One region of the Halobacillus sp. ACCC02827 genome, then DNA from elsewhere that is predicted to be linked to it. Evidence: riboswitches for the same ligand, from Rfam matches in the RefSeq annotation. Region 1 holds a riboswitch; each other region holds the start of a gene.
The links. Region 1 has a riboswitch for S-adenosylmethionine ahead of QRD89_RS13745 (methionine ABC transporter ATP-binding protein). Riboswitches for the same ligand answer to the same signal wherever they lie in the genome.
Positions count from the first base shown of each region.

Region 1 (10,866 bases):
ATGAAGTGCCGGCAATTACCATAAATCGTTACTGCTCTTCAGGGCTTCAAAGTGTCGCCTATGCAGCCGAAAAAATCATGCTCGGTCATCACGACACTGCACTTGCTGGTGGTGCAGAGTCCATGAGTCTCATTCCGATGGGCGGCCATGTCATTAAACCGAACGTCAAACTTGTGGAAAACGCACCGGAATATTACATGTCCATGGGTCATACCGCAGAAGAAGTGGCGAACCGTTTCGATATTTCCAGGGAAGATCAGGACGCTTTCGCCGTCCAAAGTCATGCAAGAGCGGCTAAGGCAGTAGAAGAAGGTAAATTTACGGATGAGATCGTGCCTGTAGAGGTGATGAATCGTGAGCTCGGCAGTGATTTCAAAGTTAAGGAAACGACTAGAACTTTCTCGGTGGATGAAGGAGTTCGTCCAGGCACGACCGCCGAAGTACTCGGAAAACTGAAGCCCGCTTTCTCTGTCAAAGGGTCCGTCACGGCAGGGAATTCCTCACAAATGAGTGATGGTGCGGCTTCCGTGCTGCTGATGGATAGAGAAAAAGCAGAAAGCGAAGGGTTGCAGCCATTAGTGAAGTTCCGGTCTTTTGCCGTTGCCGGGGTCGAACCTGAAATTATGGGGGTAGGACCGGTGGAAGCGGTACCGAAGGCTTTGAAGATGGCAGGCTTATCCTTAGCTGATATTGGGTTGTTTGAATTGAATGAAGCGTTTGCTTCGCAATCTCTTCGTGTGATTCGCGCACTCGACCTCGATCCGGAGAAGGTGAATGTAAACGGAGGAGCGATCGCTCTCGGTCACCCACTCGGATGTACCGGAACGAAACTGACGCTCAGTCTGATACATGAAATGAAAAGGAGAAACGAACAGTTCGGTGTTGTCACGATGTGTATCGGTGGAGGTATGGGTGCTGCCGGCGTATTCGAATTAATATAATCAGGGAGGCTGTAAAAATGAGCGATTTGAAAGAGATGATTAAAGGTGGCGGATTTGTAGTAGAGGACTTGAAAGCGGAAGATATCATCACGCCGGAGGATTTTACGGATGAACATTTGATGATTGCTAAGACGACGGAAGATTTTGTAGTAGGAGAAGTCGTTCCGAAAATTGATCAACTTGAAAATCACGAGTTTGAACATTCCGTAGCTCTATTGAAGAAGGCCGGTGAACTCGGTTTGCTTGGTGCCGATGTCCCGGAAGAATACGGAGGGTTACAGCTTGATAAAATCAGTTCCTCCCTTATTACAGAAAAGTTTGCAAGAGCCGGCGGCTTTTCCATTACACACGGGGCTCACGTGGGGATTGGATCCCTTCCAATCGTGTTCTTCGGTAACGACGACCAGAAGCAAAAGTACCTTCCTGCACTGGCTGTAGGCGATAAAATTGCAGCATATGCTTTGACGGAGCCGGGCTCCGGATCCGACGCCCTCGGAGCGAAAACGACGGCCAAGTTGAATGAAGCAGGGACGCATTACATTTTGAATGGAGAGAAGCAATGGATCACGAACTCGGCCTTTGCCGATGTGTTTGTTGTCTATGCCAAGATCGATGGAGATAAATTTACTGCGTTTATCGTCGAAAGAGATTACAAAGGTGTCTCAACGGGGGCGGAAGAGAAAAAGATGGGAATCAAGAGTTCTTCTACACGAACACTGATTCTTGAGGATGCAGAGGTCCCGGTAGAGAATGTTCTCGGAGAAGTAGGGCGCGGACACGTCATCGCTTTCAACATCCTTAACGTCGGTCGCTACAAACTGGCAATCGGAGGGGTAGGAGGAGCGAAACGGGCCGTCGAGTTATCTGTCACTTACGCTAAACAGCGGAAGCAGTTTAAAACGCCGATCTCAAGTTTCCCGTTGATCCAGGAAAAAATCGCCTCCGTCGCTGCGAATACGTATGCAAATGAAAGCTCTGTGTACAGGACGGTTGGACTCTTTGAACAAAGCATGGGCAAACTATCGGATGAGGAATTGAAGGATGGTGCCGCTGTAGCGAAGGTCATTGCAGAGTATGCTATTGAATGCTCCTTGAACAAAGTGTTCGCGACGGAACTGCTGGACTTTGCCGTTGATGAAGCGGTACAAATTCACGGCGGGTATGGCTTTATGGCTGAGTATGAAGTAGAGCGGATTTACCGGGATTCAAGGATCAACCGTATTTTTGAAGGAACCAACGAGATCAACCGGATGATTGTTCCCGGTACGCTGCTGAAAAAAGCGATGAAAGGTGAACTGCCGCTGCTTCAGAAAGCACAGAAGCTGCAGGAAGAAATCATGACGATGATGCCGGAAGAGCCTGGCACAGAACCACTTGCTCAAGAGAAATATCTGGTTGCCAATGCTAAGAAAATCGGTCTTCTTGCTGCCGGCGTTGCTGCTCAGAAGTTTGGGGAGAAGCTGGAAAGTGAGCAGGAAGTTCTTGTGAATATTGCTGATATGGTCGGAGAGGTATACAATATGGAATCTGCCGTTCTCCGAACAGAAAAAGCGATGGATAAAGTAGGAGAAGAGAATAGTAAACAAAAGTTGTTGTACACGCAAGTTTATGTGCAGGAAGCGTTCAACCGTTTAGAAGCACATGCTAAGGAAACACTGATCGCTGCAGACAGCGGGGATTCTTTACGAATGATGCTTGGGGCACTGCGGAAACTTACCCGCTACACTCCTACAAATGTCATCGCCAAGAAACGGGAAATTGCTAAAGCTCTGATCGAAGCAGAAAAATATATCGTATAAACTGCGTGAAGAAGGCGCCCTGTTCTTCCTTGATCGATGGAAGTGCAGGGTTCTTTTCTTTTGTGCAAAAAAATCACCATGAAATATATCCTGGCAATGTGATAGAATAAAATACAATAAGAAGGAAGGAGCGTTTTGTATGACTGTAACCTTCTATTGGTATCCGAACTGCGGAACCTGTAAAAAGGCAAAAAAGTGGTTCGATGAAAACGGGGTGGACTATAAAGCTGTACATATTGTCGAAGAGCCACCTTCAGAAGAGCAATTGAAAGACCTGGTCTCTAAAAGCGGAAAACCTGCCAAGAAGTTCTTTAACACGAGCGGGAAAAAGTATAGAGAGCAGAACATGAAAGAAAAGCTGAAAGACGCAGATGAAGATACGATGATTCAATGGCTCGCTTCTGACGGCATGCTCATCAAACGGCCTGTTGTAACAGACGGCACCCGGGTCACCGTCGGCTTCAAAGCGGAAGAGTTTGAAGAAAACTGGCTTTCGTGAGCAGATGTGTGGAAATAAAGGCATTCTTGCTTTTATGGTAATAAAATAAACAAAATATAATTTGATTGTGGAGGTATTCTTACATGAGCTTACCAAAAGAACTACGTTATTCTGAAGAACACGAATGGGTGAAAGACGAAGGAGAAAAAGTACGTATCGGCATCACTGACTTTGCACAAGCAGAGCTTGGCGACATCGTATTCGTTGAACTTCCGGAAGTGGGAGATGAGCTGGAAGCGGACGAGCCGTTCGGCAGTGTGGAATCCGTTAAAACCGTTTCTGAATTATATGCTCCGGTAAGCGGTAAAGTAGTAGAAGTGAACGAAGATCTGGAAGACAGCCCGGAATTCGTCAATGAGTCTCCTTATGAAAAGGCATGGATGGTTGTCGTAGAGCCGAATGACTCTTCTGAAATGGACAAACTAATGTCTCCGGAACAATACAAGGAAATGATCAACGAAGATTAATTATTTCAGTACGGACAGGTGGGAACAGGCGCTTGTCTGACATGATCGCGTTGGATCTTAATCATGTTCAGACCATGTCTCTTCCGGCATGGTCTGTTTCTTTATAGAAGGTGATGCAGATGGATGGAGAGCGAATCGTCATTGTCGAAGGGATAACCGACAAGAAGAAACTGAAGAAAGTGCTGGATGAAGAAGTGGAAATCATCTGCACGTACGGCACCTTAGGAATCGAGCGGATGGAGGAAATGATTTTCAACCACAACCTGGATGATCGCAGGGTATATATTTTAGTGGATGAAGACGATTCGGGCTACAAACTAAGGAAGCAGTTGACCGAAGAGCTTCCGCACGCCGAGCATATTTATATCGATAAAGCCTTCCGGGAAGTAGCAGCCACGCCTGAACAGGAGCTCGCCCGAGCATTGTTGAACCACCACTTTCAAGTGAAGTCCATTTATCTGATTTAGGAGGAAGCTTGTGCAGGAACTTGACTCACAGGAGTGGACCGAGCAGTCGAAGCAGGACCGATACACGTTGTCGTTCATTCACAGCCCTTTTTGTGCTACCTGTCATTTAGCAGAAAAGATGCTGAGGACGTTGGAAGAATTGTATAACGAGGAAGTATTCATAAAAGTGAATGCTTCCTTGAACCCTTTCGCTATGGAGCGTTTTCAAATTGAGAGTGTTCCATGCCTTTTAATCATGAAGAACGAACAAATCGTCAAAAAGGTGTATGCGTTTCAATCGGTCCCTCATATGTATGAACAAACAGCTGAATATGTAAAACAATAAGCTAATTTCCCGGGAAATGACGAAGGAAAGCCTTGTTGGTAAACAGGAAAAACGCCCCCTTTGCAAGAATGTCTAAGCAAAGGGGGCGTTTTAGGATGGTGGAAATGATGAAGACTTGGATAGAGAAAGTGAACCATAGGAACGATCTGATTCCATCTTGGCGGGAAAGAGAGATCCATGTAGCTTTTCAGTCCAAGAATAATTTATTTACTTTCCTCATCACTCCGGCGGGGATATGTCCTGATGTGCAAAGAACGGATGATGGCACGCTTTGTATCCATGTGGAAGATTCTGTGATGGAGGATCTGCTTGCCGGCAGGGAAAGGCTGACGGCGATGGACGACTCCCTCATCCGAATTCACGGCTCCTTCTCTGATGTGCTTTATTTGGAATCCCTGATGTTTCTTGCTAAATGATTCTTCCCAAGGACTGTGCGATATCGAGAAAGGAAGCTTGATCACCAAACGCTTCGTGGATAAACCCGTTCTGATCGATGATGACCGTTGAGGGTACTCCTCTGCATCCAAACAGGTCATATACGGTCCTGTCCTTATCGGCAAGGGTCGGCTGAGTGAGGAATTCTTTCGTGTAAGCGATGCCCGCTTCCGGACTTCTTTCCCGCCCTGTGACATTGATCGTCAGCATTTTTACTTTTTCTTTATCTGCGTTCTGATATAGCTGTTCCTTCAAAGGAAAATCCCTTCCGCAATCCGGGCACCAGGATGCCCAGAAGGTCAGAACGACGGCTTTTCCTTTATCTTCTCCTAGTTGATAAGTTCCTTGTTTATTTATAAACGGTAATTCGAAGTCGGGTGCTTCTTGTTTCATATCTGCGGCTCCTTTATGTGATTGGACTAAGCTTACAGCAACATGCTACCACATATTGTCCGCGTCCTTCGACCAATGAGAGGTACATGGAAACGACTTATTTTTCTGAAAAACGGAATATTTCCAGTTGACACAATTTTGGTGCGATGCTACAATCCATCTTGTGCTATTAAAATTATACATGCGAATAAGCGAATCTCTTATCCAGAGAGGCGGAGGGACTGGCCCTATGATGCCCGGCAACCGGCAAGCGTACGCTTGACAAGGTGCCAAATCCTGCAGAGTTATAATTCTGGGAGATGAGAGAACAGAGCGAATACAATAGATGTGCGCTTTTCTGTTCTCCTGAACAGAGAAGCGCTTTTTTTGTCAGGAGGGAAACATCATGATTACTATCAAAGGTCTATCGAAGATTTTTCAGACCAAAGATCGTGAAGTACGTGCGGTGGATGACCTCAGCGTCACGATCAATAAAGGAGAAATCTATGGCGTTATCGGATACAGTGGTGCAGGGAAAAGTACGTTTATCCGGCTGCTGAACAGACTGGAAGACCCGACGGAGGGAAGTATTATCGTCGATGATCAGGACTTAACCACTTTAAGCAAGAATAAATTGCGGGTGGCAAGACAGGACATCGGGATGATCTTCCAGCACTTTAATCTCCTGTGGTCCCGTACCGTCTTTGATAACATCGCATTTCCATTAGAAATAGCAGGGATACCGAAAGAAGACAGGAAGAAGCGTGTCAATGAACTCATCGATCTTGTCGGCCTGTCAGGCAGGGGGAATTCATATCCGTCCCAATTGAGTGGAGGGCAGAAGCAGCGGGTCGGAATCGCCCGGGCCCTTGCCAACAACCCGAAGGTCCTGCTGTGCGATGAAGCGACATCTGCTTTAGACCCGGAGACGACGGACTCGATTCTCGACCTCCTCGTTGATATCAACGAAAAGCTTGGGTTGACCATCGTGCTGATTACTCATGAAATGCACGTCATTCGAAAAATATGCCATCAGGTAGCGGTGATGGAAGAGGGGAAGATTGTAGAACATGGGGACGTGCTCGATGTTTTCCTTCGTCCACAAAAACCGGTGACGAAGAAGTTTGTTGATCAAGTAATGGGAGATCCCGATAAAGAGAACTCTCTCCAGTTGATCAAAGACCATTATTCGTCTGGTGAAATCGTCCGGCTCCACTTTGTAGGAGAAAGTACGAATCAGGCGTTGATCAGTGAGATCTCCAGAGAATTTGCGCTGGATGTCAATATCCTTCACGGGAAGATCACCCAAACACAAAAAGGGGCGTATGGTACCTTGTTCGTGCAATTGGAAGGGGAAGAAAGTGAGAGGCAGCGGGCCATCTCCTATATTCAATCTACATCCGTAGAAGTGGAGGTGAATCCGAATGTTTAATCAACTGTTTCCAAACGTAAGAATGGAAGATATGATCACGGCGACGAATGAGACATTATATATGACTATCATATCTGTGATCGGGACGTTTATCCTCGGCTTACTGCTCGGGCTTCTGTTGTACCTCACTTCTCCGGGAGGTTTATGGCAGAACAAGATTTTAAATGGTATAACAGCTTCGGTCGTCAACGTATTCCGGGCCATACCTTTCATCATTTTGATTCTGTTGCTTTTCCCTTTCACCGACTTCCTTATCGGGACAATCCGTGGACCGCAGGCTGCGCTTCCGGCATTGATCATCGGTGGTGCTCCGTTCTATGCACGTCTTGTAGAAATTGCATTGAAGGAAGTGGATAAAGGAGTGGTGGAAGCGGCAAAATCGATGGGGGCGAAATACTCCACCATCATCTTCAAGGTGCTGCTTCCGGAATCGATGCCAGCTTTGATTTCGGGTATTACTGTTACAGCCATCGCCCTTGTCGGCTATACGGCTGTAGCCGGAGCGATCGGTGCAGGAGGTCTTGGGGACTTCGCGTACTTTTATGGCTTCCAGCGCAGTGATTTCGACGTCGTATTCGTCTGTACTGTATTAATCATTCTGCTCGTATTCATCTTCCAATTCATCGGGGATTTCATTTCCCGTCGATTGGATAAAAGATAAAACAACCTTAGGAGGAAAATACTTATGAAAAAATGGTCACTTGGTTTACTGGCATTATTGTGCGTTGCTGTCCTGTCCGCCTGTGGTTCTTCTGATGAAGAATCCGGTGATTCAAATGAAATTAAGGTGGGGGCTACTAGTATTCCTCACGCAGAAATATTGGAAGAAGCTAAGCCGCTTCTTGAAGAGGAAGGCATTACGCTGACAATCGATACGTACCAGGATTATATCCTTCCAAATAAAGCTTTGGACGATGGGGACATCGATGCGAACTACTTCCAGACGATTCCCTACATGGAACTGCAGGAGAAAGATAACGGCTACGATTTCGTGAACCTTGGTGGCATCCACATTGAGCCTATGGGGATCTATTCACAGAAATATGATGATATCAAAGATGTAGAGGACGGAACGACACTCGTCATGAGCCGCTCTATATCCGACCATGGACGAATCCTTGCCCTCTTGGAGCGTGAAGGCCTGATCAAGCTTGACGAAAACGTGGAGAAAGTCGATGCCCAGGTGGATGATATCGTGGAAAACCCTAAAAATATCAAATTCGATTCCGGTGTAGATGCAGCCAACCTTCCGGAAACGTATAAGCGGGAAGAAGAAGTTCTTGTAGCAATCAACACGAACTATGCCATTGAAGCAGGCCTGGATCCACAAGAAGATTCTCTAATCTTGGAAAGTCCGGATTCCCCGTATGTGAACGTGATTGCAGCTAACAGCGATGATAAAGACAATGAAGCGTTGAAGAAATTGGTTGAGGTGCTTCATTCTGATGAGATTCAAACGTTTATTGAAGAAGAATACGATGGTGCCGTCGTACCTGTGAAGGAAGACAGCGAATAACGGATAAAACGAGTGGCTGCGGGGATAATAACCGCAGTCACTTATTTTATTGGGAGGTTATACGCATGGAGGAAAACAATAGAACATGGACAGAAACATACTTACACGATTATAAGGAAGGAATGGGCTTGTTCAAGGAGCATATGCCTGAAGTAGCTCATCAATTCAGTCAGTTTACGGAAGAGTGCTTTAAGGAGGGCGAGATTTCTCAAAAGCAGAAGCAGTTGATTGCCCTCGGAATCAGCATCGTGGCCCAGGACGAATATTGCATGATTTATCATACAAAAGGATGTGTCGACCAAGGCGCTTCTGAGAAAGAGGTTCTGGAAGCGTGCGGGGTTGCCGCGGCTTTTGGTGGCGGTGCTGCTCTGAGTCAAGCCGTTACGCTTGTCCAGGATGCCTATAAAGATTTGTCCACAAACGTCAATTGATGGGACAATCCAACAATGGATACCAATGTTGAATAAATGACCATCTGAAATAAAAATAAACGCTTTCATTGGAACATTTGCTTTGTCAAGGCCGGAAATAAGGTTTGGCAGGATTTTATTCCGGGTATCGTTTTGTGATAATCTGGAAATGCAAATAACTTGAAAGGGTTGATTTATTATTAGTGACGATTTACAGCTCCATTATACTGCTGATATGGAAAAAGCCATGCACCAGGCTCATAATATGAGCTATGCCGAGTACAGTAGAAAGCTTGATACAAGGATGAAGGTGGAAGAGCAGCGTCAGCGTAATTTTGAAGAGAGCAAGAAGATAATCGCACAGGTCGACCGTCAACTCCATAGATGAGAAAGTATGGAATCAGGTGCCGTTTAGTCACCTGATTTTTTCATGTTATAATAATGTAGAAACCGAGGGGAATATGTCATTCAGGATGTCCGTTCCTTCTATATTATCAATAGTAGGAAAATGTTGATAACAAATACTAAATGATATAAGATTGTAATGAGAATAAAATGAGAATGGTTCTTTGATCCCTATCAACCAGGACATTCGATAATAATAGATACTGGAGGTATTCATTATGGCAGGATCAACGTTAGAAATTAAAGATCTTCATGTTGAAATTGAAGGTCAGGAAATCCTAAAAGGTGTGAACTTAACAATCAACGGTGGTGAATTCCACGCGGTCATGGGACCAAACGGAACAGGTAAATCCACATTGGCTTCCGCAATTATGGGACACCCTAAATACGAAGTAACCAAAGGTGAAATTCTTCTTGACGGTGAGAACGTTCTGGAGATGGAAGTAGACGAGCGTGCTCAAGCAGGTCTTTTCCTTGCAATGCAGTATCCGAGCGAAATCAGCGGTGTAACGAACTCTGACTTCCTTCGTTCTGCAATCAACGCACACCGAGAAGAGGGCGACGAAATTTCCCTGATGAAGTTCATTAAAGATATGGACGGTAAGATGGATACGCTGGAAATGGATAAAAACATGGCGCAGCGTTACTTGAATGAAGGATTCTCCGGCGGAGAGAAGAAGCGCAACGAAATTCTGCAGCTTATGATGATCCAACCGGCAATCGCCATCCTTGATGAAATTGACTCCGGTCTAGATATTGATGCACTGAAAGTTGTTGCCAAAGGTATTAACGAAATGCGTAATGATTCCTTCGGCTGCCTGATCATTACCCACTATCAGCGTCTGTTGAACTATATCACACCAGACAAAGTACACGTTATGATGCAAGGCCGTGTCGTCAAATCAGGTGGTCCTGAACTTTCCCAGCGTCTTGAGGAAGAAGGATACGACTGGATCAAGCAGGAGCTTGGTATCGAAGACGAAACAATCGGTCAAAAAGCGTAATCAAGATAGGAGGGTAATCATGACAGTAGAAGTCTCACTACCATACGACAAAGATTATGTCACAAAATTCTCTAACGGTCTTCAGGAACCGGAATGGATGAAGAACCTGCGCCTTAGCGCCTTGGAGAAATCAGAATCACTTCCGCTTCCTAAGCCGGATAAGACAAATATCTCTAAATGGAACTTCACCGAGTTCGATCATCACGTAACAAGTGAAACGATCGGTTCGCTCGATGAACTTCCGGTGGAGATAAAAGATTTCATGGATCAGGACAAAGCGCCTAAAAACCTTGTCATTCAGCGTAATCATACAGTGGCTTATGCTGCGATTGATGAAAACCTGAAAGAACAGGGAGTTATCTTTACAGACATCGCTACAGCTCTGCGCGAACACGGAGAGCTCGTGGAAAAGTATTATATGAATGATGCGGTGCACGTCGATGAGCACCGTTTGACAGCCCTTCATGCAGCGCTAATGAACGGTGGTATCTTCCTTTATGTACCGAAAAACGTACAGATTGAAGAACCGATTCAAGCTATTTTCTGGCAGGAAGACCAAAAAGCTTCCTTAATCAATCACATTCTTGTCGTTGCTGAAGAAAACAGCTCTGTTACGTATGTGGAGAACTACATCTCTCATAATAAAGAAGAGAAGACATCTGCTAATATTGTAGCGGAAGTTATTGCCAAGGACGGTGCGAAAGTATCGTATGGTGCAGTGGATAACTTCGACAAAGGAACAACCGTTTATGCAAACCGCCGCGGTGTTGCCTATCGGGATGCCGTCATTGAGT
Region 1 is NZ_CP128168.1:2,582,902-2,593,767, reverse strand. Features, by position in the region: gene QRD89_RS13785 (acetyl-CoA C-acetyltransferase) at 1-941, shown strand, start outside; gene QRD89_RS13780 (acyl-CoA dehydrogenase FadE) at 959-2,740, shown strand; gene QRD89_RS13775 (arsenate reductase family protein) at 2,880-3,239, shown strand; gene gcvH (glycine cleavage system protein GcvH) at 3,323-3,706, shown strand; gene QRD89_RS13765 (toprim domain-containing protein) at 3,826-4,173, shown strand; gene QRD89_RS13760 (thioredoxin family protein) at 4,184-4,498, shown strand; gene QRD89_RS13755 (hypothetical protein) at 4,603-4,914, shown strand; gene QRD89_RS13750 (TlpA family protein disulfide reductase) at 4,907-5,326, opposite strand; SAM riboswitch class I at 5,524-5,632, shown strand; gene QRD89_RS13745 (methionine ABC transporter ATP-binding protein) at 5,712-6,737, shown strand; gene QRD89_RS13740 (methionine ABC transporter permease) at 6,730-7,398, shown strand; gene QRD89_RS13735 (MetQ/NlpA family ABC transporter substrate-binding protein) at 7,423-8,253, shown strand; gene QRD89_RS13730 (carboxymuconolactone decarboxylase family protein) at 8,319-8,684, shown strand; gene QRD89_RS19285 (YuzK family famiily protein) at 8,899-9,051, shown strand; gene sufC (Fe-S cluster assembly ATPase SufC) at 9,287-10,072, shown strand; gene sufD (Fe-S cluster assembly protein SufD) at 10,092-10,866, shown strand, end outside.

Region 2 (10,866 bases), 1.7 Mb from region 1:
GATTATAGACTCGGATGGTATGGAAACCTGTCGTACCAGCCTGCATCTGCATTTGGCTGTAATGGATTCCCGGTTCATAATCGAGGAACAACCCCGCCAGTGCACGGGCCGGTTTTCGCCAATCCAGTCTTAATGTATGACAGGCAAAGGAAACGACCATCGCCCGGGAACGAAAATTGATCCAGCCAGTCTCATGAAGGGCACGCATGGCGGCATCGATCATCGGGAATCCGGTACTTCCTTGATACCAGCGGCGGAATGCTTCTTCATTCCATTCCTCGTACACTTGATCAAAAGCAGGATTCATCGACTCTTCCGCGATTGCGGGCTCATCCTCCAAACGCTGGATGAAATGGCAGTGCCAGTAAAGACGGGACAAGAAATTCTCCAGCTGCTTTCTTTCTCCGGCATCGCTGCATGCCCTGATCTTCATCCAAGTCTGCTGGACAACGAAGCGGAGGGATATGTTTCCCCAGGCAAGATATGGAGACAGACGACTTCCAGATCGTGCTGATTTCAGTGGTTTCGATATGTGATAAGAATAGGAATGGAAGCGTACCTTCAAAAAGCTGTCCAACGTCCGATGTGCTTCTTCCACTCCTCCCTTCTGTCCTTTATCAAGCGTCGAACCTCCGACATACAGCGAGTCCAATTGGTCCAGATTCAACGTCAACACGGATTCCTTTTCCGGGACGCACGGGATTTTTTCCGGTACAGGAAAGACCGGATGCTTCATGAACTGTTCCCAGCGCTCAGAAAATCCGTCCCTTGAGTTCAAGCCACGGAAGACTCCGAATGGTTGATCTTCTTTCATGGTTAACCCCTTTTGCTTCATCCACGACCTTACTCTCTGATCCCTTGAAAACGTGACCGGTGTTCCATTTTCTTCATGCGCATGCAGAGAAAACGGACCATATGTCTCGTATATCTCTTCCAGCACTGTTTCCATCTCCCCGACAGCGACGAATAACCGACCGCCTCTCTGCTTTAACTCCTTCTGCAGATCATGGAGGCTCTCTTTCACAAACTGATAATGGCGGGCAGACAGCTCCTGCCCCTGCCAGATGGAAGGTTCTGCAACGTAAAGCGGAAGCACCATGTCTCCCGACTGTACCGCATTATATAATGGTGCATGATCATGGAGACGAAGGTCCCGCTTGAACCAGACGACACGCAACAAAATAACCAGCTCCCGAGTAGTAATACCCTACATTCTACCTTTTCGATAGATTTTTTTCACCCGTTGATACTCGCCCCTCTCTATCCTTTTTCTAGAAAAAATTGTAGAAGAGCGGATTGACACCCTATTTTTCTCATGCTAGTATGCTTGTAATCAATCCAATAGCAATCTCTTATTCAGAGTGGTGGAGGGACTGGCCCTACGAAACCCGGCAACCGATCGATATGATTGTGGTGCTAATTCCAGCAGAGCAGATGCTCTGAAAGATAAGAGAGGTCCGTACAATCAGAACCTCTCATACAAGAGGTTCTTTTTTTATTATTCAACTGAATAATCTGTTCCACAGGTGCCGGGGTGTCCCCCGGCTTAAAAGGGAAGACCGGTGAAAATCCGGCACGGTCCCGCCACTGTAATTGGGAGCGGAGCTGCAGCAGCCACTATCATAGTCGATGGGAAGGCGCAGCCCGCCGTGATCATAAGTCAGGAGACCTGCCTCTGGAACCCGCACTAGGTCCTACGAGGAATAGGCAGGTGTTGACAACGGGATTCGTCTACCCTTTTTTCGACGTATCCTTCCCATGTCACTCCGTCGTCTCTCTTTGTAGGTAAGAGAGATTTTTTTATTGGATTGAAAAACAACTGCAGGAGGAATGGGAAATGAAACAAGCACGAAGTTCAGCAATTGGGTACCCGCGTATCGGGGAGAAACGGGAATGGAAGAAAGCTCTGGAGCGCTATTGGAAGAAAGATACGACAGAACAGGAGCTTGTGGAAGAACTGACTGCCCTCCGACACAAGGATTGGAAGAAACAAAAAGAAGCAGGGCTCGATTTGATTCCGGTCGGTGACTTCAGCTATTACGACCACGTTCTGGATACATCCATCATGTTCGGGATCATTCCCAAGCGTTTTCAGGATACGGAACCTACTTCACTGGAAACGTATTTCAACATCGCCCGTGGCACAGAATCAGCGGTAGCCTCCTCCATGACAAAATGGTTTAATACCAACTATCACTATATCGTCCCGGAAATTGAAAAGGATACAAAACCGGTGCTTCTGGAGAACAGGCCTCTCCGCTATTATAAAGAGGCGAAGGAGCAGCTCGGCATTGATGGAAAACCGGTGCTGCTAGGGCCTGTGACCTACTTGAAGCTTGCCAAGGGTTTTGATAAGCAGCCGTTCGAACAAGTGCTGCAGACACTGGTACCGCTCTACATACAAGTGCTTCAAGAATTGGCCGCAGAAGGAGCAGCTTGGGTTCAAATCGATGAGCCGATTCTTGTTACTGACTTATCGGAAGAAGACCTCCGCTTCGTTCAATCGGTTTATGAGACCATTTCTAAAGAAGTGAGCGGCATCAAGCTTTTGCTTCAAACATACTTTGAAGCGGTGGAAGCTTATGATTCCGTCATTCAACTTCCTGTAGATGGCATCGGCCTTGATTTCGTGGATGATAATGGCCAAACCCTGTCCCAGCTCGCTGAACACGGCTTTCCGAACGATAAAGTATTGGCGGCGGGAGTGATTAACGGCCGAAACATCTGGCGAAACGATTGGAAACACACATGGCAGATCACGGATGCTGTCAGAAAGATCGTGCCGGAAGACCGCTTGATTCTCCAGCCTTCCACCAGCCTGCTTCACGTGCCGGTGACGACCGAATCGGAAACGAAGCTGGCATCTGACCTGAAACAGGTCCTTGCCTTCGCTGATCAGAAACTGGAAGAAACGGTTCTTCTGACGAAGGGCGTCAATCAAGGAAAAGCAATCATCCTGCCGGAGGTGGAGAAACATTCCCGGAACTGGAGGTCCTTTGCGGATTCCGAAGGCCGCTCGAACGAGAACGTACAGCAGGAAGTAAAACGTTGGAAAGACAAACATCCGTCCCGTGCCTCCGAATTTTCCAATCGAAAGAAGGTACAGGAGGAAAAGTTCGCTCTGCCTCTGCTCCCGACAACGACGATCGGCAGCCTGCCCCAGACGACAGAAATCAGAAAGGCCCGCGCCAACTTCCGAAAAGGTGCATGGAGCGAAGAAACATACGATGCATTCGTAAAGGAAAGGACGGCCGAATGGATCGCCAACCAGGAAGAGGTCGGCCTCGACGTCCTTGTTCACGGCGAATTCGAGCGGAATGACATGGTAGAATATTTCGGTGAGAAGCTGAACGGTTTCGCCTTTACGGAATACGCCTGGGTGCAGTCCTACGGCTCCCGCTGTGTGAAGCCTCCCATTATATTCGGAGATGTATCTCTACCGGCTCCTATGACGGTGAAAGAGAGCGCTTATGCACAGTCATTGACCAACAAACCGGTCAAAGGGATGCTGACTGGGCCGATTACCATCCTGAATTGGTCATTCGTGCGGGAGGATATCCCTTTTGCAGAGGTTACGGAACAAATTGCTCTTGCTCTCCAAAAGGAAATCCGTGCTTTAGAAGACGCAGGCATTGGAATGATTCAAGTAGACGAGCCGGCACTACGTGAGGGGCTGCCGCTGAAATCCAATAAACAAGCGACGTACCTTGACCAATCTGTCCGCGCCTTTTTACTTGCGACCGCTGCAGCGGCAGATGAAACGCAAATCCATACGCACATGTGTTATTCGGAATTCGGCAGAATCATTGCCACGATTGACAAACTGGATGCGGACGTCATTTCCATTGAAACTGCCCGCAGCCATGGGGAACTGATTGAAGCTTTCGAAACGTTCGCATACGATAAAGGTATCGGACTCGGCGTTTACGACATTCACAGCCCGCGGATTCCAAGTGTGGAAGAAATGGAACAAAGCATCCGTCGTGCTCTGAAAGTGCTCGATCCACGCCAGTTCTGGATCAATCCCGACTGCGGATTAAAGACACGCGGGATCAAGGAAACACTTGCTTCCCTTCATCACATGCAGCAAGCTGCTCAAAACATACGCGAGCAGCAAAAGACAACCATTCACCAATAATATAGAAGAAACCAAACGGCACACCTTCCATCGGTGTGCCGTTTGGTTATGCCTCAAGTGTCCCTTTCGTCAGCTGCTGCTTAAGGGACGCTGCTTTCTTCTTAATTTCTTTTTTCTTCTCTTCCTCCCGCTTCTGCCATTGACTGTAGATCAATTTCATTCTTGGATTATCCTGCAGCTTATCGGCATGCCTGTCCAGGAAATCCCAATACATCGCGTTGAACGGACAGGCATCATCTTCTGTTTGATGCTTGACGTTAAACTCGCAATGCTTACAGTAATTACTCATTTTCTTAATGTAAGACCCTGAAGAAACATACGGCTTCGTCGACAGCAATCCTCCATCAGCATAAAGAGCCATGCCGAGCACATTCGGAAGGACAACCCAGTCATAGGCATCGACATACATTTCATTGAACCAATCCGATACCGCCTGCGGAGAGATACCGAACAAATTGGAGAAATTCCCGATGATCATCAACCGCTGGATATGATGGCCGTAACCTACATCGATCACAGGACGGATCGCTTGTTCCATGCATTTCATTTTCGGCTTTCCTGTATAAAAAAATGCCGGTAGTTCAGCCTCGTGACCGAGTTCGTTTACAGAAGCGTAGCCGGGCATTTTCTTCACATACACAGCACGCATATATTCCCGCCATCCTAGTATCTGGCGGATGAAGCCCTCCACGGCGTTCAGCGGTGCTTCCCCTGCAGCATAGGCAGCTTCTGCCTTTTCAATTACTTCCTCAGGATTCAGAAACCCTATATTAATAGAAGAAGAAAGCAGTGAATGGGACATGAACGGATCATCCACCAGCATGGCATCCTGATACGTTCCGAATGTCGGGAGCCGCTCATCGATGAATTGATTCAGCTTCTTCAACGCCTCCTTACGCGTCACCGGCCATGGAAATGCATCGAGATTCCCGGGGTTATCACCAAAATCCCGTTCCACTTCCTTTATCACCTGTTTCGTGATGTCATCCGTACGAAAGGTCCTTGGTTTCACAAAATCCGTATCTTCATCCGCAGGCTTCCGATTATCCTGGTCAAACGACCACCTGCCGCCGACAGGATTCCCATCTTCCATCAATATGTCTCTTTCTTTTCTTAACCTTCTATAGAAAGCGTCCTGCTTCCACGGCCCTTCGCCTTTCAGCCGGTCGACTGCTTCCTCTTCTGAGAGCAGGAACAGCGGCTTCTCGGAATGGTAATGAACCGCTACCTCGCCGTTTAGATTGTTTTCCCATTTCTTCAGCGCCCGCTTCATCCTGTGATCGGTTACGGTAGTTACGTGTACTTCATCCGGGTGGTAGCGCTCCCGGTGGCTTTCCCAAGCTTCCGTAAAAGATTCCGCTTTGCGGTAATCGACGGTGAAGCCTTTTTCCTCCAACTCTTCTGCGAAGTGGCGCATGCCGGAGAAGATCAGGACGAGCTTCTGTTTGTGGTAGGACTGCCAAAGGGAACGCGATTTCGCTTCAACCATCAGAATGACGTCGTTTTGCTTGTCCGCTTCGTTCAATAAAGGCAGCTGATGACACAGCTGATTTCCGAAAATCCACCTCGTCTTCATCTCATCACCTCTGAAAGATAAGTACCACAAAAGGTACGTTGTGAATCCTCCCATAAAAAAACCCCGTCACAACGACAGGGATTTCACTCTTTTTCCGACTGCATCCGCTCTGCAAGCAGCTGTTTCACTTCATTGTAGGACCGCCCGGATTCCGCATTAAGACGTTTGACTTTCTCGATGTCCGTTCCGGAGCTTGTTACAGATTTGTGTTCCTCCGACACCGCTCATCACCTCCTCCTGTTAATCTCCGCTGCTGTTCTCGATATTATACATGTAGAACAAAGACTATATGCCTGAATCTAAAGATCCAATGAAACAGATTAAAACCACTCACCAAAACAAAAATATGGTACTATACTCTTAAAAGTCTAATCAAAAAGGAGGCCGGGTAAATGAAGTGGAAAGCACTCCAATCAGAACGTGGTGTCACCCTTCTTGAAATCGTCGTCTCTATGACCATCCTATTCATCGTATTAATCGTTGCTTTCCCTTTGTTCACCCAATCTCAACGGTCCTCTTCCGTATCATCAAACATGCTAGATGCGACTTATATAGCACAGAAGAAGATGGAAGATGTTTATCACTTAAGTACATCGATTCCTTTCCAACAGGTAGAAACGGCGCTCGCCCCTATGAAGCGCATGGCGGAAACAGAAAAGACACTTCAAATGGAAGAAGCCGCTGACGGTTATTACATAGAGCTGACTTTGACGAAACCGGATGGCGGGCTGTCCACCATAATCGTGAAGGTATTCCAGAATTCCGACAAGCAGGATTTGGAAGCGCAGATGGAGACGATCTACCGATGGGAGACAGAGGCATGAAGTCCTTTTTTCGGAAAGAAGACGGTGTCACGCTTGTAGAACTGCTTGCAGCCTTGAGTCTGGCAGGCATCCTCCTCCTCTTGATCAGTAACATCTTCTTCACAAGCCAACATCAATATGAGGTGCAGACAAAACAGATCGATCATGAAGCAGATGTACGCTATGCGATGAATGCCATTACCAAGGCGGTTCGTAAAACCAACGAGGTAAGCATAACGGACGAGCGCTTGAAGACGGATTCGTCCACTTTTGAACTGAACGGTTCCGAATTGTTACAGGATGATTCCCTCCTGGCACAGAACATCGACTCTTTCAAACTGGAGAAAAACGGAGACCAGATCCGTATCACGATCGAGAGCACATCCAACGGACAAGGGAAAACGACCTCTTTGACAACCGCTCTGTATATAAGGGAGTAACCATTATGAATGGAAAACGATTTACCAATGAACAAGGAATGATCTTCGTGTTTGTCCTGATGGTTCTGATGATCCTTTCGATCCTCGGTTTGAGTCTGCTCGGCCTTGTTGCAGGCAATACCAAGATCAGCTCGACGGAGCGGGACCAGCAGTCTGTTTATTACATCGCGGAAGCAGGAGCGGTCCAGCGGCTGCAAGATATGGAGGAAGCCGTCGATTTATCGTACGCTGACGCTGATGACGAACGTTCTTTCTACGAAGTATTAGAAGAGAAGGTGCTGGGGACCGTCGATATTCAATCGTTCACACCTGCTTTTGGGAAACAGCCGGAAGCGGAAGTCACGATAACCAGGGACCAGGAAAATAACCCTGGAAGTTACCAAATCACATCGACAGGGAGGATTGGGGCGCGGACGAGGACAGTCACCCAGTCGGTTCACATCCAATGGCAGGAAAAAGGCGGCATGACCGTACCGAACGCGATGGCCGTCTTCACAGAAGAAACGATTACCTTATCCGGCGGAGCTCTTGTTGAAGGGAATATCGGAACGAATTCAGAAGCGGCAAACACCGTGTCCTTTAATGGTGGGGCGAGCGTAACCGGAGACATTTACGTTCCATCAGGCGCAGAAGATCAAGCAGTCAATGCTCCTGCCTATATGAATATTCCACCACCGATTCCGACTAATACGCACGTTCCGTTCGAGCTGCCCCCCTTCCCGGTCTATCCGGACTATCCGGTTCCTGATGACGAACGTCTTCAAAAGACCGAATGGAACGGCTATGACGTCATCAAGGACGGGAAGCTGAAAATCGACAACTATATTTCTGATGGATACACGCTCCATCTAACAAACGATATCCACTTCAAGGAAATCATCCTTAACAGCAACTACACGTTGACCATTGATGTCGGGGACACGGACAAAGCTATCGTCGTCGACCACCTGAACGTAAAGAACGGACATATAAACATAACCGGCACAGGGAAACTGACTTTATATGTGAAAGATGCGCTTACGATGGGTTCCGGCAGCACCATCAACGAAAATGGTTCCATTGAGCAGCTCGGTGTTTATGTCGCTGATTCCGACGAAGCCCGACGTATTAAACTGGCAGGAAGCCAGAAAATCTTCGGCTCTCTCTATGCGGAAACAGCGGATATAGAATTGACCGGAGGCGGCGGATTTCAGGGACATATTTTTACCGGAGGCGGAAGCTTCATCATTTCCGGGGGAGCGAGAGCTTACGCGTCCCTCCTCTATGCTCCTCATGCGGACTTCCGGATAACCGGCGGGGGTAAGGTCCTTGGTTCTATCTTATCGAAAACGTACCGTTCAGACGGAGGGGGGACGGTGGAATATCAACCGTTCGACATTCCCTCCATCCCGTTCGTACCGGATGGAGACAAGAAGACACCGGACGATCTCCTCACTGCCGGCCCTGTAAGGGAAGCTTAATAAAAAGAAAGAAGCAGAGATACTCCTCTCTGCTTCTTTCCTTTGCTGTCGAACGGTTAAGGTGAGTACAAGGAATCCTATTCTTTCTGCAGGAGCCCGTTCTCCAGACAGAAGGCAAGCATCAGCTCTTTATAACCAGCGCTATGAAACTCAATTCCGATCTGATCTCCTCCATAAGCCTTGATGATCCCTGTCCCGAATTTCTTATGAACAATCCGTCTGCCGATCTCGACCTCATCAAGCGTAAGCAGCCGCTCATCGGATAAGTCAACGTCCGCATGCTTCGGTCTCTTTTTAACAGTCGAACCCCCTGGCTGGATGATTCTGCGGACGTTCATGACGAAGAGCGATTCCGTCACGCGCTCGTTTCCTTTGTAGCTGTATGTCAGCAGCTGCAAGTCCTTCCGCGCTCTCGTCATCCCTACATAGAAGAGTCGGACCGCTTCTTCCATCGGCCCCTGATCCTGACTTCGGTACCGCTCCATGTCATCTTTGGAAGGCACGACCCCGTTGATCAAATCAATCATAAACACCTTGTCGAACTCCAGTCCCTTCGCGCTGTGAAAAGTAGTGAGCGTAAGCGGGCTTGTCTCTTTGTTGAACTTGGACGTTTGAATCAGATGCTCCAATTCTTTCAAGCGATCTGCGAAGCCCTTTAACGACCCGAGGCCCTGAGCAATTTCCTCCAGCGTATCGAGGATCCCGAACAACTGCTCCGCCTGAAACCCGAACTTCTCGACCATTTTCTGCAGGGCATGATCATAGCCGAGCTTTTCACGGATTGTCCGGATTGCTTTGTCCGGTTCCATTTCATTGATGGCGTGGAAATGTTTCTTCGCAAGCTTTAAATTCTTCTCCTGATAAGATGGGATATCGGTGTCAAGAAGCGTATCAAATATGGAACCGCTCCCTGTCCTCTTTAAGTAAGCAACCTGCTTCTTCGATATATATCCGTTAAATTTCGTATGAATCCGCTCCAACACATCGACACGTCCATCGTTGTAAGAAAATCGCAGGAAGTTGAGAATATCTTCGACGACCCAGTGTCTGAAGAACTTGGCGTCGATGTCCTTCATATAAAAGGAAACTCCTGCACGGTCCAGCTTATCCGCCAGTGGGACGGCGGAAGCGTTATTTCGGTACAAGACCGCGACCTCTTCGGCAGAGCCGCTTTTCCTGATTTCTTCCGTCACATAATTCAACTGCTCCTCATAGTTTTTCAACGCTTTAATTTCTACTGGTTTCCCGGAAGGATTCTCTGTGAACATTTCTTTCTGGAAACGGTTCTTGTTGCGCTTGATGAATTGATTGGAAGCTTGGACAATTTCTTTGGAGGAACGATAATTCTGTGCCATCGTCATGACCGTTCCTTCCGGATACGCCTTCTCAAATTGCAGCAGCTTCGTCACGTCAGACCCGCGCCACATGAAGATGGACTGGTCATCATCTGCTACGACACACAGATTGTTCTGCGGTTTTGCCAGAAGTTCGATGATTTCATGCTGCACGACCGAATTGTCCTGACTCTCGTCTGTTAAAAGGTAAGAAAACCTCTGCTGGTATTTCTTCAAGATGTCGTTCTCTTCCAACAGCAGTTGATAGCCGTAAGTCAGCATATCATCAAAGTCGAGCAGCCGTTTCTCTGCGCCTGTCTTCTTAAAACGTTCATACGCTAAGTAAATATCAGACGCATGCTTTACCGTACAGGCGACACTTTCCAGCTCCTTCCCTTCCACCATCCGGTTCTTAACGAAGCTGATATACGTCATAAGTTCATCCATTTCCTCCTCTGTAATCGCAGCCCCGTTCCGCTCTTCAAAGAGGCGCTTCAGAATGAATTTCTTATGAAGAGGAACGTCCGGGCCATCGAAGCCCTTCTTCCATTCTTCCTCGCTGACGCTTCCTTCGATCAATTGAAAGTCCTCGCCCCGCTTCCTGAGAACTTCGCGAACCACCTGATACGCAAAGCTGTGAATGGTTGAGAAATGGACTTTCTGATCCGTCATCCCGGAGAAGAATCGATCGAAACGCTCCGCCATGTCCCTCGCAGATGCTTTACTGAAGGTGACAGCAAGAATTTGTTCCGGTCTCACCCGCTTCTCCAGTAGTAAATAACCGATTTTCATATTAAGGGTCGTCGTTTTCCCTGCCCCTGGGGACGCAAGCAGAAGCAGCGGTCCGTTTGTGTGGGTCACCGCCTGTTTCTGGACATCATTTAAGCGGACGCCCGTCTGTTCTTCCATTCGTGTAAAGAAGTCCATGATCGTGTTCCTTTCTTCTATATACTCAGCAAGAAAAAATAGATGGAAGAAGGCCGAAGTCCCCTCTTCCATCTATTCCTTTCCTCCGTAACAAAAAAGCCATCCTCCATTATAGCTTCTACAGCTCTATACATCCACCACGTATTTTCCTTTATTCGCTCCAAGCTTTATCGTATAGAAACGCTGTA
Region 2 is NZ_CP128168.1:636,159-647,024, reverse strand. Features, by position in the region: gene QRD89_RS03295 (FAD-binding domain-containing protein) at 1-1,180, opposite strand, end outside; SAM riboswitch class I at 1,350-1,453, shown strand; cobalamin riboswitch at 1,508-1,691, shown strand; gene metE (5-methyltetrahydropteroyltriglutamate--homocysteine S-methyltransferase) at 1,838-4,138, shown strand; gene QRD89_RS03285 (cryptochrome/photolyase family protein) at 4,185-5,714, opposite strand; gene QRD89_RS03280 (hypothetical protein) at 5,798-5,935, opposite strand; gene QRD89_RS03275 (type IV pilus modification PilV family protein) at 6,107-6,538, shown strand; gene QRD89_RS03270 (prepilin-type N-terminal cleavage/methylation domain-containing protein) at 6,535-6,957, shown strand; gene QRD89_RS03265 (DUF7305 domain-containing protein) at 6,963-8,417, shown strand; gene QRD89_RS03260 (ATP-dependent helicase) at 8,495-10,750, opposite strand.
Region 2: linked by a shared signal. The riboswitch ahead of metE (5-methyltetrahydropteroyltriglutamate--homocysteine S-methyltransferase) and the one ahead of QRD89_RS13745 (methionine ABC transporter ATP-binding protein) in region 1 are both predicted to bind S-adenosylmethionine.

Region 3 (10,866 bases), 750 kb from region 1:
GCGCCTTTAGAGATGAAGAAGGGAAGCTTCATGTTTTGGATACAACCTGTACCCATCTAGGCTGCGAAGTGGAGTGGAACAATGCTGAACGCACCTGGGACTGTCCATGCCATGGATCGCGTTTCGCTTTTGACGGGTCTGTGATGGAAGGACCTGCCGACCGTCCGCTTATGAAGCTTGCTGTAGAAGACGAAAAAGATATTCCTGTTCAACTAGAAGAGGATTCGAATGGAAATCAAGATCAAATCTGATTGGAATAAAACCAGACACCACTTCCTCAGGTGTCTGGTTTTATTATCTTTCCTGCGTCTTTTTCCCTGCTGTCCTTTCCAGGAATCGGTGCTATAATGATTCGTATGAAAAATTTTAAGAGCCACACAGAAAGGACTTCTTCACATGGACAAAGAACAAAAAGCAGGCATCCTTCTCACTGCCGGTTCCTACATATGCTGGGGATTCCTCCCTATTTACTGGAAGTTGATTCAGCACATCCCAGCCTTTGAAATTCTCGCCCACCGGATCGTCTGGTCCTTCGTGTTCATGGGAATCGTGATTTTGGCTACTCGTAATTATCATGCATTTCTAAAACAGGCTCGATTGATTCTAAAAGATAAAAAACAGATCATCGGAATTGTATTTGCTTCGATCACCATCAGCATTAACTGGGTTGTTTACATACTGGCTGTCAATACAGGGCATGTGGTAGAGGCAAGTCTCGGCTACTACATTAATCCCCTGGTGAGCATCCTGCTCGGAATGATTATTCTTAAAGAGACATTTTCAAAAGCACAGTGGACCGCCTTCCTTCTTGCAGGTCTGGGCGTCCTCTACATGACATTCCATTTCGGTTCCATTCCATGGCTCGCCCTGCTGCTCGCATTCAGCTTCGGTGCGTATGGACTACTGAAGAAGCTCGTCCCGCTCCACGCTATGTTCGGACTTGCATTAGAAACCATGATTGTAACTCCTGTGGCCGTTGCCTTTCTTCTTCAACGACAATATGGACAATGGGAAGAAATCACTGTGTTTTCATCAACAACTCTTCTCGTACTTGGTTCCGGTATTGTCACAGCCATCCCGCTGCTCTTATTCGGGGCAGGAGCGAAGCGAATCCCCTTGTCCATGGTCGGCTTCCTGCAGTACTTCGCTCCGACTATCATGCTTTTGATCGGCGTCTTCCTCTATGAAGAACCGTTCACATCCGTACACGCTGTATCCTTCAGTCTGATATGGGCAGGACTCGCCGTCTATACATTCAGCCGGATGAAGCGTCTGCAGAAATATTATAGAAAAGCGAGCTGATCCTTTACCGCCTCGCTCTTTAATCAAAAAAGCTCTCTGCGCACAGAGAGCTTTTTTACGTTATTACCAGCTTAGAAAAGCCGCAGCGTCTTTGCCGGATAGATAGGCACTTTCGAGTCTGGTCCTCCCCGCCTGATCATTCGGGCGAAGGAAAGCATCCCCGGCTGCGACGAGGCGACCGTCTCCCGACAAATCGAGATAGGATTGTTGGACGACCTTCTTCGCCTGCGCATACCGCCAACGCTTCAGCTGCTCCGACTCTAAATGACTCCAGTCGAGGTAAGTATCGACCTTGTCCTTAATCAGGGAAAGTACATAATCTTCCCCATAATGCTTTCTGGACCAATCCCCCTGCATATAAACACTGACAACAGGATCTTCAGATATTCCTTTTTTCTGATGGTCAACCACCCGTTCCACGCCCTCCGGGAGATCCTTATCCAGATGACCTCCATCCGGAAGACCCGTCGCTTCATTGAAATGATAAATCCCGACATAAGTAGGCTCAAACAAGATATCCTTCAGCTGTTTCCAAGAAGAAGGATCCATATCAAGATTACTGTTTCGTATCAACTCCACAACCTGCGGAGCCGGCATTGTGAACAGAACTTTGTCGGACTGCCATTCTGCGCCATCTTCCCCAAACAAACGATAGCCGCCGTCTATTTCCATCAGCTTGACGACCTTCGTATGTAAGGAAGTACGGATATTTTGGGCGAGCTGTTTGGCTAACCCGTTCATTCCATCGACTGCTGTGTAGCGAGGATAGTCCTCCCCGAACCAACGTTTCACCCACCCCTCATCGAGCCACTCCTGCGTTTCCTCCTCCAGCTCTTCGGTCCTCACTGTGAAGAACTGGGCGCCGTGATCCGCCTTCCCCTGAGCGACACGACGGGTAGCGAGACGTCCGCCGACACTTCTTCCTTTATCTACAAGAACGAAATTATCCCGGCCTTGTTTTTTAAACCTTCTGGCTGCCGTAATACCAGCAAGCCCTGCACCGACGATCGTAATCTCATAGTGATCCAATTAAGCCACCTCCATATTCCTTTTCGTAGAATGCTCTTTCATGAAAAAAGAACACCCCCGGACAATCCAAGGATGTTCTTATTTTACCACTTACTATTCAACAAGGGACATAGTACGGAAGTCGCCTACTCTTCTACTGTTACCCGCTTTTTCTTGCGGAATTTAGACAAAATCTCATAAACCAACGGAACAATCAACAGTGTCAGCAGCGTCGAGCTTGCCAGACCTCCGATTACCGTCACACCCAGCCCTTTACTGATGATCGAACCGCCTTCAAAACCAAGCGCAAGCGGAAGCAGCGCGCCGATCGTGGCTAATGCCGTCATCAGAATCGGACGGAGTCTTGTCACACCTGCATCAATCAAGGCTTCGCGTGTCGTAAATCCTTCTTTCTCTTTATGGATGACACGGTCAATTAGTACAATTGCGTTCGTTACTACGATACCAATCAGCATGAGTGCTCCAATCATAGCGGAAATACTCAAGGTTTCTCCGCTGATAAGCAGCCCAAGCACCGCTCCAATGATGGTGAATGGCAGCGAGAACAAAATGGCAAGCGGCGCAAGTCCTCCACCAAAGAAGATGACCAGAATCAAATAGACGATTGCAATGGCAGCAAGCATGGCCAATCCTAGTTGGGAGAAGGAATCAGCAATGTCTTCGGCTACTCCGCCCTGGGTGATTTCTACGCCGGACGGTGTATCGATATCCTGTGCTTTGTCATAAACGTCACCCGAAACGGCTCCGACGTCGTCTACCGTAATTTCTGCACTGACACTCGCATACACACGATTGTCTCGACGAGTAATCGTATCCGCAGTCGTTCCTTCTTCCACTTCAACCACTTCAGAAACCGGAACCGTCTGGCCTAGCGGCGTTTGAATTTCCCGCGAGGTCAAGTCTTCTATCGTTGATAATTCCGGTTCCTCCACGTTTAAGTAAACGTTCAAGTCTTCTCCATCCTGCTGCACAGTTGTCAGAACAGGTTCTTCTCTATTTTGGCTGAGTTCCATTCCTACCTGGGCAGCCGTAACGCCAAGTTCACTCAGTTTATCGTGATCCACTACGAGTGTATATTCATCGTAGGATTCTGAAAGGCTGGAGTCGACATTACGAAGGTTATCTTCTTGTGAAAGAAGATCTTCCAGCTCTGTCACAACCGGCTTGATTTCATCGATATTTTCTCCATATACCCTCAGCTCCAAGTTACTGCTTGAACCAGTACCAGAGAAGTCCTGGCTTACCCACTCTCCCTGATCTGAGTTCGCGTTTAATTCCTTAATGACCGTTTCCGTTTCTTTGTCAAAAGCTTCCGTGTCATCGTTGTATTCTACGAAGAACATCGCTTGATTCGACGCACCCGGGTTCATTGGGTTTTCTCCACCGACGGAATACTGGATTGTTTCCGCCCCATCACGGTCGAGGAAGAAGTCCTGCGCTTCATCAGCAACTGCCTCTACATCCTCTAATGTCTGACCCGGTTCCGGGTTATACGTCGCGATGACCATCTTCTGCTCCTGATCCGGAAGGAAACTCGTTCCGACAAGAGGAAGTAAGGCTATGCTCCCGACCAATACAGCAACAGCGATAATCGATGTAATGATCTTATGATTCAAAGCCTTGGTCAATATTGACTTATACCAGCGAGCGAGCCGGCCGCCGCCCTCTTCATGAGGCTGTTGCTTAATTTTATCGCTTTTCAATAACGTATGGGACAGCATCGGTACAATGGTGACAGCAACGAGTAAAGAAGCCAGCAAAGCAAATACTACTGTCAAAGCGAATGGAAGGAATATCTGTCCGACCGTTCCTTCCACAAGCCCAAGCGGCAGGAACACCGCGATGGTTACGAGCGTCGAAGAAAGAATCGGCATGAACATTTCTCTTGTCGATTCCCTGATCAGCGCTTTGCCCCGCAATGATTCTCCAGGCAGAGACATTCGCCTGTATATGTTTTCTACAACAACAATGGAATCATCGACGACACGTCCGATGGCGACCGTCATAGCTCCAAGCGTCATGATGTTCAGCGTAATATTCATTTGATTAAGGATAATGATCCCGATCAACAGGGATAGAGGGATCGAAATAATGGATATGATAGTCGTTTTAATATTTCTTAAGAACAACAGAATGACGATGACAGCGAAGATTCCACCAAACAACGCTTTATTCAGCATCGTGCTGACAGATTCTTCAATCGGTTCTCCTTGGTCGAAGGAATAAATAAACTCCACTCCGTCCAATTCCGTTTGGAGGTCTTCTGTCTCTGCTTTCACCGCATTTACGACATCAACTGTATTCGCTTCCTGCGACTTGACGATTTGAACAGCAATAGAATTTTCTCCATTGGTTCTGGAAATGGATTCCGCTTCTCCAACGACTTCAATATCAGCGATGTCTCCAAGTGCTACTGTCGGGATGGAAGAAGTCGTTTGTGCCTGACCGGTGCCTGTCGGGCTGTTCTGGCCGCCCGGGGCCTGCTGCGCTTCCCCGCCTCCAGAAGCAGGTACAGCAGGAATCTCTAATTCTTTCAATTCTTCTATATTGGCTACACTGCCATCCAGAACGACAGATTTCTGTGAATCATCAAACGTAAACAGCCCTAATGGGAAATTGACATTCGAACCTTGTATCAAGTTCTTGATCGTCTCTGAATCAAGACCGCGTTCTGCAAGCGCGTCCTCATCCAGTGTCATACGGACTTCTTTCAGCTGTTGTCCGGAAACTTGAACATCTGCAACTCCCTCCAGACCTTCAAGTGCCGGTACGACAGTGTCTTCCATTTCCTGCGTCAGTTCTTCCAAAGAGGCATCTTTATCGATGGCACTGAAGCTTACGACAGGAAAAGCATTGAAGTTCAAGCGGGACACGGACGGCTCCTGAGCATCCTCAGGCAGGGCGACATCCGCAACTGCCTCTTGCAGCTCGTCTTCCGCTTCGTCCAAGCTCTTATCAAAGCTGTACTCCAGCTGAAGTGAAGATGCATTCTGATAGGAGGTCGAACTTACCGTCTTTACACCACTCAAGTTACCGACCTGCTGCTCCAGTGGTTCTGATATTTCGGATGCCACTTCTTCGGGTGTCGCACCCGGGTAAGTAGTAGTCACTGTTATAATCGGCGGCTCTATGTTTGGAATGGTTTCCAACTTCATATTCAATCCCGCATACAGTCCGGCGGCTGTAATCAGAATTGTCATGAGCCAAACAGCGAATTTGTTATTCATCGAAAAATCGATGATTTTTTTCATAAAAGAACTCTCCCCTTCCATTTGACCGTTCAGTCACTCACCAATATAATATATATGACCGAACAGTCATGGTCAAGTGGGAAGTCCACCTTTTTTCAACGTCAAAGGAGCGAAACATATATGGAACCGAAGTCCACCTATATCATTGAACAGTCAATCAAGTTGTTTGCCAAAAAAGGGTTCAGCTCGACATCAGTACAGGAAATTGCTACACAATGCGGAATATCGAAAGGTGCATTCTACCTTCACTTCAAGTCAAAAGACGCCTTGCTGATGGACATTTTCCACTATTACTATGATCAGATTCAAGGGAAGATCGACAGCATTAATGAATTAAATTTAGATGCCCGCCAAACCTTCCTGAAACAGATGCAGGTCACCTATGAAGAGTTAGCAGCGCACAGAGATTTCATAATAATGCAGATCCGCGAGCAGGCCATTCCGTTCAATGACAATATTGAGGAGTTCATCAATAAAACACGACTTCAATCCTACCTCTTCTACCATTACCATCTAAGGAAAATCTACGGAGAAGACAAAGAGGATATCCTCTGGGAAGTCAGCCTGTTAATGCAGGGAATACTGAAGGGTTATATGGATTTAATTATTATTGAAGCAGCTGACGTAGACTATGAAGCGATTTCGCGTTCCATGTTAAGATACGCGGATTATATAGTGGAAGGGTTCGAGAAGCACAATGACCAACCAGTCATCAACGAATCCTTTATTAAGAACATTTTGCCGGATGCTTTTACAGACAATCGTAAAAAGGTCTTCCTGGAAGAATTAAAGACCAGAAAAAAAGAGGCAGATCGCGATACAGCGGATACGTTAACTGTATTGATGGAAGAGATCAAACGGGAGGAGCCACGTCCCGCCATTTTGAAAGCTCTCTCTGCCAATTTAGAACCCCTCGAGGATTATAAGGGGTTCCTGCAGGAGCTCCGCCTTTTCTACAGAATCTAAGATTACAAACCTGTGTGGAAACTGGAGAGGATAAAGATAGAACAATAATCCTCTCCGCATATGTAAAAACGTTTCTTGTTCAAACACTCTCTCGTTCATTGACTTATAGTAGGACAATCTTGGGACATGAAAATGGGCAACAGGAACAGCGGAAACAGACAGGTCCCTGATAGAGAAAAGCTACGAGGAGCACTGGACGTCCCGTGGAAAGCCCGGAGCACACCGACTCCAAAACCACTGCGGAAGCAAACCAAAGCCAGTCACAAATGTGACTGGCTTTGGTTTTATTTCTCCGCTTCCATGATTTGATCGAGCACAGGATAAGCCGCTTCAATTCCTTCTTCCGCAACAAGACAAGCTACCCCGACCGGTGTATCCCAAAACGAATCCGGGATATATGGATTCTTCAAACCTGCCGGCTGATAAAGCGCGCGATAGATCCGTTCCAAGTGCTGCCTGGTCACTGCCTCTTCCTCTTTTCTTTCGCCTCTTGCCAACAGAAAAACGTGACGCATGGATTGAAACAGATTATCTCCCGGCATGAACGTATATTCCTTAAAGAATCCAAGCTGTTTCTCCGCCTGCTCCTTTAAACCATGACTGACACATAGATCATCCAAATGTTCACGAAGGTGCCGGTAAACTTGTTGGAACACTCTCCGCTTCTCCTCCTGCATGACCTTATCTGTATAAACCTCTTGCAGCTTTGCATATGCGGTTTCTTTCGTCCATTCCATCCCCATCACCTCTCTTTATATAGTTCGCCGTCAGGGAGAGGAATCCTTGTCATATCCGAATGCTTCCGCTTCCATTTCGACAGATTGGTAAAGCAGAGGAAAGTCTCTGGTCCCTTCTCTCAAATAATCCCCCAATTTCGGCGCCACTTTGTTCCATACCATCGGGTTGGCAGCCATCGCTTGAAACAGGGCAAGTTCATTCTTCGAGAACCTTTTTAACGAGTGGATATAATCCAGCGTCAACTGAAAGCCCGGGAAGAGGTGTTTATCCCGCTTTTTCTGGAAAGCTTCCATGACCACTTCCCTGTCATCACCTGCATCGATCCGCATGCACGCATCTGCGAGCAGAAACGCCTGCATGAAAGCATCATTAATACCAAGTCCTGTACTTGGGTCTTTACTGTGACCTGCATCGCCGATCAGGGCCCATCCGTTTCCATAAGGTTTACGGAAAAAGTTAGGCACCCCTGAGGTCCCGATGATACTTCCTTGCAAACGGGCATTCTCCAACCGCTTTTCCATTCCATACAGCTGCTTGTACATACGGACAAACGCTTCGGGGGAATCTTTCATCATAGTTTTAAACTCATCCGGATGAACCTCAAGACCGATACAATCTCTTCCTTGTTCCATTGGGAACAAAAAGCCGATTCTTCCTTCATGAAGAAATATTTCCGTAGTAGGCGTTTCCAAAGGGGGAATTCCCTCAAAATATCCGTACAGCACTGGTCTGAGAGGCGGTGTATCGTGATACACTTCCGCACCTGCCTGGCGGGCGATCGTCGAATGTTTACCATCTGCTCCGACAATTAAATCACCATACACCTCTTTCTCTCTCCCTTTCCCTTTTATCCTCACCCCTACCATGCGGTCTTGATCCCACAAAACCTCCCGCACAGCTGTCTCTGAAAGAAAGGTTACTCCCTCGTACAGGAAGGTGCGTTCTATAAGAAGCATATCCAGGCGGTCACGCTTTGGTATGACCGTGTAGGCAGACCTCGGGCCATCTATGTAACTGGAACCGATATGTGTCCTCATCCGATCCACCTTCCGCAGGCCGCCAGCCAGCAATTTGTCTAAAATGCCGAGTTCTTCTAAGTAACCGGTATGCGACATATAATGAGTTGATAACGTATCACTCGGGAAAGGAGCTTTATCTATAAGAAGTACTTTTTTTCCGAGTTTTCCAAGCAGAACTGCTAAACTCGCGCCTGCCACCCGTGCACCTGCAATGACCACATCATAGCGATTGTCCATAAAGATCCCCTCTTCTTTTCTACTAATCCTGCTTCCACTCTACCAGATTCATAACATAAAAAAACTCCCGTTTCCGGGAGTCATGTATTAGTACGTGCGCTCTTCTTCTACTTCGTGATTCTGATTCATAATGGAAAGCTTGCTTGGTGAGTTTCCTTTCGCCATTTCTTCAGCCTTTTCGATGGCAGTATCACGTTCATCGTAAAGATCTGTCGGAGCCACGTCTTCGATTTTAACAAACCAGCCTGTTACGTCTTTATTTGGGACTACACTATATTCTTTCATTCTATCTTCACTCCTCTACTATTTTTGAATGTAGTAAGAGCATTCCCAGCTGGATGCATACTCAAACATCAAAGACCTCGGAGAAAGGGTTTGACATTGCACAGGCACACGTATATAATTTCAAACAAGTCAGACTAATCGAATACACTCTTATCGAGAGCGGCAGAGGGACTAGGCCCTACGACGCCCGGCAACCATCAAGCAAAGACTTGAAAAGGTGCTAAATCCTACAGATCCGGTGATCTGAAAGATAAGGGGAGGTAATCCGTACATACAGCCCTCTTCTTTCTTACAGAAGAGGGCTTTTCGTTTGCCTTCCGCCACCAAGGTAGAGGTTCCTAGGAACAACAATCCAAGGAGGAGAATGATTGATGACTTTCCCTAACCACCCGTACGGTCCAGAGACTTTGTTGTTACACGGCGGACAGGAGCCAGACCCGGCTACCGGTTCCCGCGCAGTGCCGATTTATCAAACGACCTCTTATGTCTTCCGAGACACAGACCACGCTCAGAACCTGTTCGCCCTTGCAGAACCGGGAAACATTTATACGCGGATCATGAACCCGACCGTGGATGCTTTCGAGCAGCGGATGGCTTTATTGGAAGACGGAGCCGCAGCTGTAGCTACTTCTTCCGGAATGTCAGCGATCACACTCGCCATTTTGAATATTGCAGGGGCCGGAGATGAAATCGTGGCTTCCTCCAACCTTTACGGCGGCACATACAACCTCTTCGTCCATACCCTTCCGAGGTATGGAATCCATGTTCGTTTCATTGAAGGCAGCAGCCATGACGACTTCCAAGCAGCCATTACCTCAAATACAAAGGCTATTTTCGCGGAAACGATTGGAAATCCGAGTCTGGATGTTCTCGATATCGAGAAAGTGGCAGCTGTAGCCCACAGTCATCACATCCCACTTATTATCGATAACACCTTTGCCACCCCTTATGTATGCCAACCTTTCGCATGGGGCGCGGATATCGTCGTCCACTCCGCTACGAAATGGATCGGGGGACACGGCACGACGATTGGCGGTGTCGTCATTGACAGCGGCCGTTTTAACTGGGACCACGAGAAGTTCCCTGGATTTACAACTCCGGATGAGAGCTACAATGGAATCCGCTACGCCGATCTCGGTCCCGCAGCCTACGCGGTTAAACTCCGCGTCCAACTTCTCCGGGATATCGGGGCATGCCTAAGCCCGCAAAATGCTTTCCTGTTGCTGCAAGGGTTGGAGACGCTGCATCTCCGAATTAAAAAGCATGCGGATCAGGCACTCGAGATTGCCAGGTATTTAGAAAAACATGAAGGAGTCGAGTGGGTGCGTTATCCGGGATTACCCGATCATCCTACCCACCCCCTTGCTGAGAAGTACTTCCATTACGGCCACGGCTCCATCGTCGTTTTTGGTATTTCAGGCGGCAGGGAAGCTGGTCGTACACTGATAGACAACATCGGATTGTGGTCCCATGTAGCTAACGTCGGCGATGCAAAATCGTTAATTATTCATCCCGCATCCACCACACACCAACAGTTGAACGAGCATGACCTGAAGAAATCGGGCGTCACCGAGGAGCTCGTGCGTCTGTCTGTAGGCCTGGAGTCGGTTGATGACTTGATTGATGAATTGGATGCTGCCATCCGCCAAGCTACAGGTGCTGGGTCGGCAAGTAAAAACAGGAACCATCCAGCACTGCCGATTCTACAATCATCCTTGGATCGTTCAGAAGGCCAACTGAGGAAAAGGACGATCGGGTTTACCACAAGTCCTTCTCCGGAGGATGTAAACAGACTTGCTCAACTCGGCTATACGATTGTGGATCTATCCTCAGAAGAAGAGGCACCTACTTATGTGGATATCCTTCATTTTGACCGGTTGAACACAGATGAACCGATTATCGAGCAGCAGCCGCACGGAATTTTGTGGATTAATGAGGCAATAGCGGAGGATGAGGAAACCACGATTTCCGGTATACGAATATATGACGCTGTCGTAGCGGTTCGTACAGGAAAAAGCATCTCCTCCTCTCTACAATCG
Region 3 is NZ_CP128168.1:3,330,880-3,341,745, forward strand. Features, by position in the region: gene QRD89_RS17570 (FAD-dependent oxidoreductase) at 1-251, shown strand, start outside; gene rarD (EamA family transporter RarD) at 397-1,302, shown strand; gene QRD89_RS17580 (NAD(P)/FAD-dependent oxidoreductase) at 1,366-2,331, opposite strand; gene QRD89_RS17585 (efflux RND transporter permease subunit) at 2,457-5,582, opposite strand; gene QRD89_RS17590 (TetR/AcrR family transcriptional regulator) at 5,703-6,548, shown strand; gene QRD89_RS17595 (hypothetical protein) at 6,833-7,285, opposite strand; gene QRD89_RS17600 (NAD(P)/FAD-dependent oxidoreductase) at 7,316-8,542, opposite strand; gene QRD89_RS17605 (DUF2188 domain-containing protein) at 8,630-8,827, opposite strand; SAM riboswitch class I at 8,975-9,084, shown strand; gene QRD89_RS17610 (O-acetylhomoserine aminocarboxypropyltransferase/cysteine synthase family protein) at 9,199-10,866, shown strand, end outside.
Region 3: linked by a shared signal. The riboswitch ahead of QRD89_RS17610 (O-acetylhomoserine aminocarboxypropyltransferase/cysteine synthase family protein) and the one ahead of QRD89_RS13745 (methionine ABC transporter ATP-binding protein) in region 1 are both predicted to bind S-adenosylmethionine.